Regions from separate parts of the Paenibacillus sp. GQ49 genome, predicted to be linked through region 2. Evidence: a T-box and tRNA genes for the amino acid it is inferred to sense, from the RefSeq annotation. Region 2 holds a T-box; the other holds one or more tRNA genes.
What was found. The T-box of region 2 lies ahead of leuS (leucine--tRNA ligase). A T-box ahead of a tRNA ligase gene usually reads a tRNA of that ligase, here a tRNA-Leu.

Region 1 (4,245 bases), on a different contig from region 2:
AAGATCATCTCAGTATCCATCATTTGTTCCTCCCTTGGCGTGAAAAGACAACAAAAAAGAAGCGTGGGGGACCAAGGCCTCCCGAACGCTTCTTAAAGAACCCATGGCGAAAACGCCATGAACCAGCGTACGGCTTGTTGCCTCTCCCTTTAACGCTTACGAGGTTAGCTGACGGATTCGGGCGCGAGAGTCGCCCTATTTCCGGCTGTCACCGGAAAATTCACCCCATGAATGCCTACTGTCCTGGACAGCGCATTCTGTTGGTTCCCCCGTTTTCCACTCATCAATGAATGAAAACTCAGCGATTAAAACATCGTTCGTATATCTTAAGGATAAGATCGAGCGATATTATCGTTTGTTTCGTTTTTCAGGTACAATTTAGTTTAAATTGAAATCACGTTATGAATCATACACCCGCGCCATGACGGTGTAAAGTCCGCACAGATCACCGAATCGACAGATTTTCGGCAATACTCACATATAATAGCGCTTACAATAAGGTCATACTCTATCCATCTCTTTAAATCTATCTAATTCTCACTCTGACGAAAATCAACTCGCAATTCATTCACGTATTTAGCACAACTTGCCTGTTTTGATTCTTTTAACACCATATTAGTTTTGCATTATTTAATTGTAACCAATATAATAGAAGATATAAGAGTAAATAAATGGAGGCGATTTAGATGACAGTCTACGATTACAAAGTGAATACCCTTCGCGGTCAAGAAGTTGAAATGTCCGACTACCGTGACAAAGTGTTACTGATCGTGAATACGGCAAGCTCATGCGGCCTTACCCCTCAATTCAAAGGACTGCAAGAACTGCAAGACAAGTTTCAAGATGCTCCATTTGAAGTTCTTGGTTTCCCAAGCAACCAGTTTGCACAGGAAAAAGGATCTTCCGACGATATTGCCGAGTTCTGTCAGATGAATTATGGCGTAAGCTTCCCTATGTTTGAGAAAATTGATGTGAACGGCTCAAGCGCTCACCCTCTTTTCCAACACCTTAGTACAGAAGCTCCTGGCCTGCTCGGCTCCAAAGCAATCAAATGGAATTTCACCAAATTCCTTGTGGATCAGAACGGACAGGTACTGAAACGTTATGCTCCCAAAACAACACCGGACAAGATTGAAGAAGATATCAAGAACTTGCTGCAAAAATAATACATTGGCCACCCGTAGCCGGAAGGTAGAGCACCATTGCCCCGGTAATGGATGGCCTTTTTTCTCAACTTTAATGTCATTTCAAAAAGACAAAAAAAGAAGCTTTCCATTAATGGAAAGCTTCTTTTTAATCGTTCATATGATGCGGTCGAGAGGACTCGAACCTCCACGGGCATACGCCCACTACCCCCTCAAGATAGCGTGTCTGCCATTCCACCACGACCGCATGTCGTAAATAATCGGCAACAGAATTGATTATACCGGGTTCAGAACTAAAAGTAAAGTATTTTTTAATACTACTTTTTCAGCTAGGCATTTTCATCAAAAATCGCATAATCTCGTCATCTTTACCCATGAAATGCATATGATTAGATTTGATCCCCTCTTTTCCGGCTTGAGCTGATCTTATTCATTTATATATAGTCCTTCCTTCACCTATTCATACATATGACATTACACGTTATTTAAAATAACACAATAATTTAGATTTAGATTCTATTCATTAAATTTCACTGATACTATTGACAAAAAGCGGACATTTATGGGATGATAACTATCATATAATTCGGATTTTTAAACATAAAGCAAACAAAAAGGAATATAAATGTCACTTTAAGTGACATTTAACGAACACAGGAGGCGAATGATTGTGAACCGTGGGAATAAGCTGCTCGATTATGTCAAACTGCTTGATTCCTCTATTCAGGTCGGAGGGTTCACCCATTCCTTCGGCATGGATATCCATATTAGGGAGGGTACCATTCGTAATGCAGAAGATCTCGAATCATTCATGCGTTGTCAGTTGCATCCCAGCATCGTTCGTCTTGAAGGTATGGCCATCAAAGGTATCTATACCGCAGCAGATCACAAGGATACATGGCGGATAGCTCTGATCGACAAGCTCGTCCATGTTCAGCGAACCCCTGGAGATCTCAGAGAACAAGCTGCCGCCATGGGTAAACGATTGATCAGACTTGCACGCGCTCTGCACCCCTGGATTGAATTCAGCCAGCTTGAACAGATCTTTGCCAAATACGATTCGGTTGGCTGCCTCTCCACTGTTCACGCCTGGATTAACCACCACCTCGACATCCCGGTCGAGGAGGCGGTCCTTGGTTACCTGCATTCAGCCATGAATGCCTGCATAACCAAAGCCTCCAAAGTCATTCCCCTGAACAATGATACAACCAAGGATCTGATGGTCCGCCTGGCCACAGATCTGGAGAATGAATGGAAGACCGTCAGCGCCTCGGCTGCGGATGGACTGGCACAGCCAACCTCGATGTCCATGAAATCGTTTTTCCCCAGTTTCCATATGCTTGGAGCTGGACTTCATGCCTACAGGGCCTAATCCTCATCCTCCTCATACCTGCTCCCCTTCATTCAAACAAACTAAAAAACACGCGGCAACCTCCTTGCCGACGTGTTTTTTGTCATTTTATTTGTTTTATTTACGTATTTACGCCATTTATCATCACAAAATACACTTTTTTCCGTCTTTTTTAATTGTTAGATGACGAATTTACGTATATAATGAAACATACAGCTCGCATTTCTATATATTCTACATGAAGAAAGGGCGGCTGAATACTACATTCTAACCAGGGGTGAACCCTTTTGAACAAGAAAAAACCAGTTACTCCGTTCGGATGGGCCATCAAACGACGGCTAACCGAACTTCAAGTGGACCAGAAGACCTTTTGTGAACAGCATGGCATCCCACCCTATCGTTTATCCAATCTTATTCACGGCACACGCAAAGCAACCCGATTCAGGCACCTGGTCGCTGATATTTTGGATATTCCAGATGAACTGAGATAAGATTTCTGCCAAAGGAGGGTCCTATCCATGAGACATGTTACATCCGATCTGGAGAGGCTGTCGTTCCAGTCCATACGTCACCAGCTCATCATCGTTGATCACAATTGGATTATCCAAAGTTGTAACCGTGCCTGGCAACAGGGGCTTGGTCAATGCTCACCAAACCCGGATATACACAGTAGTCATAGACATTACCTGCATCTGACGGAAGCCTGGGCAAAACGAGGCAAGAACGCTAACATGGCACTTGTCGCACAGAATTTGAAAGAACGCGGAATACCCTTTAATCGAAATCATACATACGACATCTGCGTGTATACTTTATACAACGAAAAGAGGTGGTTTCGTGTAGAACTCACCCCTCTATCTTATGCGAATTCAATTCTGGATACCGATCTAGCTTTAATTGCACACATGGATATCACCGAACAGAGAAAGACAGAACACCAATTGAAGAAGGCATTGTCTGAAGTGCGCACATTGCGCGGACTGCTGCCTATTTGCGCCGTCTGCAAACAAATCAAGGACGAAGAGGAACACTGGAACTCCGTTGAGAGTTATCTGGAGAAGCATACCCACGCCGAATTTACCCATGACATCTGTCCGGAATGCATCCGGCGGTTATATCCGAAATACTCGAATATCCTGGACAAGCGTTCCTGAAACCTTTCTCCTCTCGCCGACTAACTACAACTATACGGAGAGATGATGTTCAAACTGCGACATATCCAGTTCTTGCGGTGTCCCATGCAGGGTTATGGTTCCTTTGTCCATGATATAGATGTAATCTGCGGCACTTCGTACAAAATCAATACTCTGCTCTACCAGCAGAACCGAGAGGTTCCCCTTTGCCTTGAGCTGCAAAATAACCTGCCGAATGTCCTCCACGATAGAAGGCTGGATGCCTTCTGTCGGCTCATCAAGTAGCAACAACCCCGGACGCGAAGCCAATGCCCGGGCAAACGCCAACTGTTGCTGCTGTCCACCACTCAGATCCCCGCCCTGCCGTCCATACATCGTCGCAAGCACCGGAAACATCGCCAGTACATCCTCCGGGAACGTTTTTACTCCCGGAGCACTTGTCTCCAGACCGAGCAATAAGTTTTCTTTCACCGTAAGCTGCGGGAAAATCTCCCGCCCCTGCGGTACATAACCAATCCCTGCCCTTGCCCGCTTGGCTGTGTCCAAGGTGGATAACTCCTGATTTTGCCACTGAATACTGCCCTTGCGTGTTTTGAGCAGCCCCATTAATGTTTTC
Region 2 (4,245 bases):
CGTTCCTGTTTGATGTGCATCATCCCAATACCCTTATTCGTTATGATGATGAGCAGCCTTTTGTACTGGATGAGCGCTCCATATCTTATATTTGGACTTGTGATTTGGACCAGGATCGCTGTGAGATTGAACATCATCTCAGTATTTTTTCGCGTGTGGATGATGGTAACAAGGATATGTACCAGCGGTTTGAAGAAGTTCATGTCCAGCGCGCGTATAATCCGGACTGGATGAAGCTGGAGTTATCCAAGGCAGGTTTTAGAGACGTGAAGGTATATGCGGATTTTGAATGGAAAGAGGCCGGAGACAGCGCTCAGCGCTTGTTCTATGTGGCTGTGAAGTAAGAGCGAATAATGAGAACTGTCCTTATGTTTGGTGCATAAGGGCAGTTTTTTGTTTGATTTTCCATGGAGAATGAATAGCAATAGTCTTAAATAGGGTAAAGGAATGAAAGAAAAGACATAACGACGTGACAAAAAGTATTGCCAGTTAAAGTAAATGAGGCGATAATAGTCGGATAGAAAGCGTTTTCTGAGAAAATAAATCAATTGTCAATGTGAGGTGTAGAAATGGAAAGTACATATAAAACAAGACTTACCTCAGAACAACTGAATGCCATTATAGAACAACATTTCTCTACAAGTATACAGAACTACAAGGAAATGGTGGATGGCTGGGCCAATCATGCATACCTCATTACACTGAGTGACGCACAGCGAGTGGTACTCAAAATTGCACCGTCAGCTTCGACAAATCTGATGCGCTGTGAGCAGGATCTCATGATTGCCGAGGTTGAGGCACTACGCCTCATCACCGAGCTACAGGATGTCCCCGTACCTCAAGTGCTGGCTTATGATGACTCTTTAACCATGGCTTCAGCACGTTATTTTATCATGGAGTACATGTCTGGAACACCCTATAATCAGGTCAAGGATCAATATTCTGCGGAAGAGCAGGAGGCCATTGAATACCAGCTCGGTCTGTACAATCGTCGAATTAATGAAATCAAGGGCGAGCAGTTTGGATATTTCTCGGAGCAAAAACAGCGATATTCCACATGGAAAGATGCATTTATGAATCTGATGGAAGACATTCTTACCGATGGTGAAGAAGCCGGAATTACATTTTCGATCGATTACCCTGAATTGAGACGTTTGATTGAAGAAAAATCGGATGTGCTGGACGATGTCAAAGAACCTGTGCTTGTGAGTTGGGATCTGTGGGATGGCAATGTTCTGGTAGACAAAGGTCGCATCACAGCGATTATTGATTTTGAACGTTCTCTGTGGGCAGATCCTCTGATGGAGCATTACTTTAGTCATTTTAACTATACTCCCGGATTCGTGAAGGGATATGGGCATGCGATTACCACTGAAAGTGAGCTGAGGAGAAGAAGTCTATACGACTTGTATTTTGATCTGGTATTACGTATTGAGTGCGCTTATCGTCAATATGATAATCAGGAACATGTGAATTGGGCTATTCATAATCTGGAGGAAGGCATTGAGCGTTTTCGGTTATCCTGAAAAGAAACCAGCGTCATGAAAGGTACGAACCGTAGACTTCAAGATGGCGATTATAACGTGTAATATTGACTTTGGGCTTGCTTTTTTATATAATGGTCCCGATATTGTATACATATTTCGATGATGAGGATCAGTAGTAATTCCTGTACATAACAGAGAGCCGGCGGTTGGTGCAAGCCGGTTGACAGTGATTTGCGAACTCGCCTTGGAGAAATGCGGTGATTACACCATTCTGTTTAACCTGCTTGTATAAAGCTTGGGTTCAGGAATGGAAATCCGCATCGGTTAACCGCCGTTACAGGTCCAAAGGGAGTGGATGACGAAGCACGTTCGTCCGCTAACTAGGGTGGTACCACGGGAATTCAACCTCTCGTCCCTAGCGCTGCAAACGCTACGGGATGCTGAGGTTTTTTTGTTGCAATTAAAGCTAAAGCGAATAACCTGAAGGAGGAACAATAGATGAGTGAGAATAACCAGCCGAAACACGGCTATCAGCCACAAGTCATGGAAAAAAGTTGGCAGCAATACTGGGATGCAAATAAAACGTTTAAAATGGGTGAGGACCCTGCTAAACCGAAATTTTATGCACTGGATATGTTCCCTTATCCATCCGGTTCAGGTCTGCACGTAGGCCACCCGGAAGGATATACGGCAACGGATATCGTTTCCCGTTACAAACGTATGCGCGGTTACAACGTATTGCACCCAATGGGTTGGGACGCTTTCGGTCTGCCTGCTGAGCAGCATGCACTGGATACAGGTGAACATCCACGAGATATTACATTCCGTAATATTGACAATTTCCGTCGCCAGATCAAATCGCTCGGTTTCTCTTATGACTGGGATCGTGAGATCAGCACAACGGACCCTGAATACTATAAATGGACACAATGGATCTTTATCCAGCTGTACAATAAAGGCCTGGCTTATGTGGATGAAGTTGCAGTTAACTGGTGTGAAGCCCTTGGAACGGTACTTGCTAATGAAGAGGTTATTGATGGCAAGAGTGAACGTGGAGGACATCCGGTTGTACGCAAACCGATGCGCCAATGGGTTCTGAGAATTACCGAGTATGCAGAGCGTCTGCTGGAAGACCTGGAAGAGCTGGATTGGTCTGAAAGCATCAAGGATATGCAGCGCAACTGGATCGGTAAATCCACAGGTGCGGAAGTGGTATTTGCCATTGAGGGTCGCGAGGAAGTTATCAAGGTGTTCACTACCCGTGCGGACACATTGTTCGGTGCGAGCTTTGCAGTACTTGCTCCAGAACATGAATTGGTAGAAGCAATTACAACCGATGACCAACGTGAAGCGATTCAGGCTTATCAGGAGCAGGCTTCTCGTAAAAGTGATCTGGAACGTACAGATTTGGCCAAAGACAAAACAGGTGTATTCACTGGCGCTTATGCAATCAACCCTGTTAATGGTGCAAAACTGCCGATCTGGATTGCTGATTACGTTCTTGCAGGTTACGGTACAGGTGCGGTTATGGCAGTTCCGGGTCATGATGCACGTGACTGGGAATTTGCGAAGCAGTTTGGTCTGGATATCATCGAAGTTATTCAAGGTGGAGACGTTACACAAGAGGCGTATTCGGGTGATGGCGCGCATGTGAATTCCGATTTCTTGAACGGACTGAACAATGAAGAAGCGGTTGCCAAGATGATTGCTTGGCTGGAAGAGAACGGTAAAGGGCAAGGGAAAGTGACCTATCGTCTGCGCGATTGGCTGTTCAGCCGTCAGCGTTACTGGGGTGAGCCAATTCCGATTCTGCATCTGGAAGACGGAACGATGAAGACAGTACCTGAAGATCAACTTCCACTGCTGTTGCCTGATATCGACCAGATCAAACCTTCGGGTACTGGAGAATCACCACTGGCGAATGTTACGGAGTGGGTGAATACGGTAGATCCAGAAACGGGAATGAAGGCACGCCGCGAGACCAACACCATGCCACAATGGGCGGGTAGCTGCTGGTATTACCTGCGCTTTATCGATCCGCACAATGACAAGGAACTGATCTCTAAGGAGAAACAGCAGCAGTGGCTGCCAGTTGATCTGTACATTGGCGGAGCAGAGCACGCGGTGCTTCACTTGCTGTACGCTCGTTTCTGGCACAAAGTGCTGTATGATCTGGGTGTTGTGGAGACCAAAGAACCTTTCCACAAACTGGTGAACCAAGGTATGATCCTGGGTACCAATAATGAGAAAATGAGTAAATCTCGTGGTAATGTCATTAACCCGGATGAAATCGTCAATGAATTTGGTGCAGATACATTGCGTCTGTACGAGATGTTCATGGGACCATTGGAAGCGACAAAACCGTGGAATGCAAACGGGGTTGAAGGCATGCACCGCTTCCTGTCACGTGTATGGCGTCTTTTCATTAACGAAGACACAGGAGCCATCAATGACAAGATTACTGTGGACGGTGGAACGGATGAGTTCAAGCGGACTGCTCACAAAACGATTAAAAAAGTTACGGAAGATCTGGAACACCTGCGCTTCAATACATCCATCAGCCAGCTGATGATTTTCATCAACGATGCATACAAAGCAGATACACTGCCTCGCGAAGCGATGGAAAACTTTGTGCAACTGTTGTCACCACTGGCACCGCATATGGCAGAGGAACTGTGGAGCCGTCTGGGTCATGAAGGTGGAATCTCTTACGTGGCTTGGCCTGAATATGATGAGTCTATGACAGTGGACGCGGAAG

Region 1: it has a tRNA-Leu gene. The T-box ahead of leuS (leucine--tRNA ligase) is inferred to sense a tRNA for this amino acid. The anticodon was not compared.

Annotation. Positions count from the first base shown of each region.
Region 1 is NZ_JCAXEL010000004.1:132,130-136,374, forward strand. Features, by position in the region: gene AC6CIF_RS09910 (HAD family hydrolase) at 1-23, opposite strand, end outside; cyclic di-AMP (ydaO/yuaA leader) riboswitch at 139-314, opposite strand; gene AC6CIF_RS09915 (glutathione peroxidase) at 687-1,166, shown strand; tRNA gene AC6CIF_RS09920 (tRNA-Leu) at 1,310-1,392, opposite strand; gene AC6CIF_RS09925 (urease accessory protein UreF) at 1,816-2,517, shown strand; gene AC6CIF_RS09930 (hypothetical protein) at 2,784-2,987, shown strand; gene AC6CIF_RS09935 (hypothetical protein) at 3,015-3,650, shown strand; gene urtE (urea ABC transporter ATP-binding subunit UrtE) at 3,681-4,245, opposite strand, start outside.
Region 2 is NZ_JCAXEL010000002.1:508,024-512,268, reverse strand. Features, by position in the region: gene AC6CIF_RS06910 (class I SAM-dependent DNA methyltransferase) at 1-344, shown strand, start outside; gene AC6CIF_RS06905 (phosphotransferase family protein) at 570-1,526, shown strand; T-box leader at 1,638-1,907, shown strand; gene leuS (leucine--tRNA ligase) at 1,986-4,245, shown strand, end outside.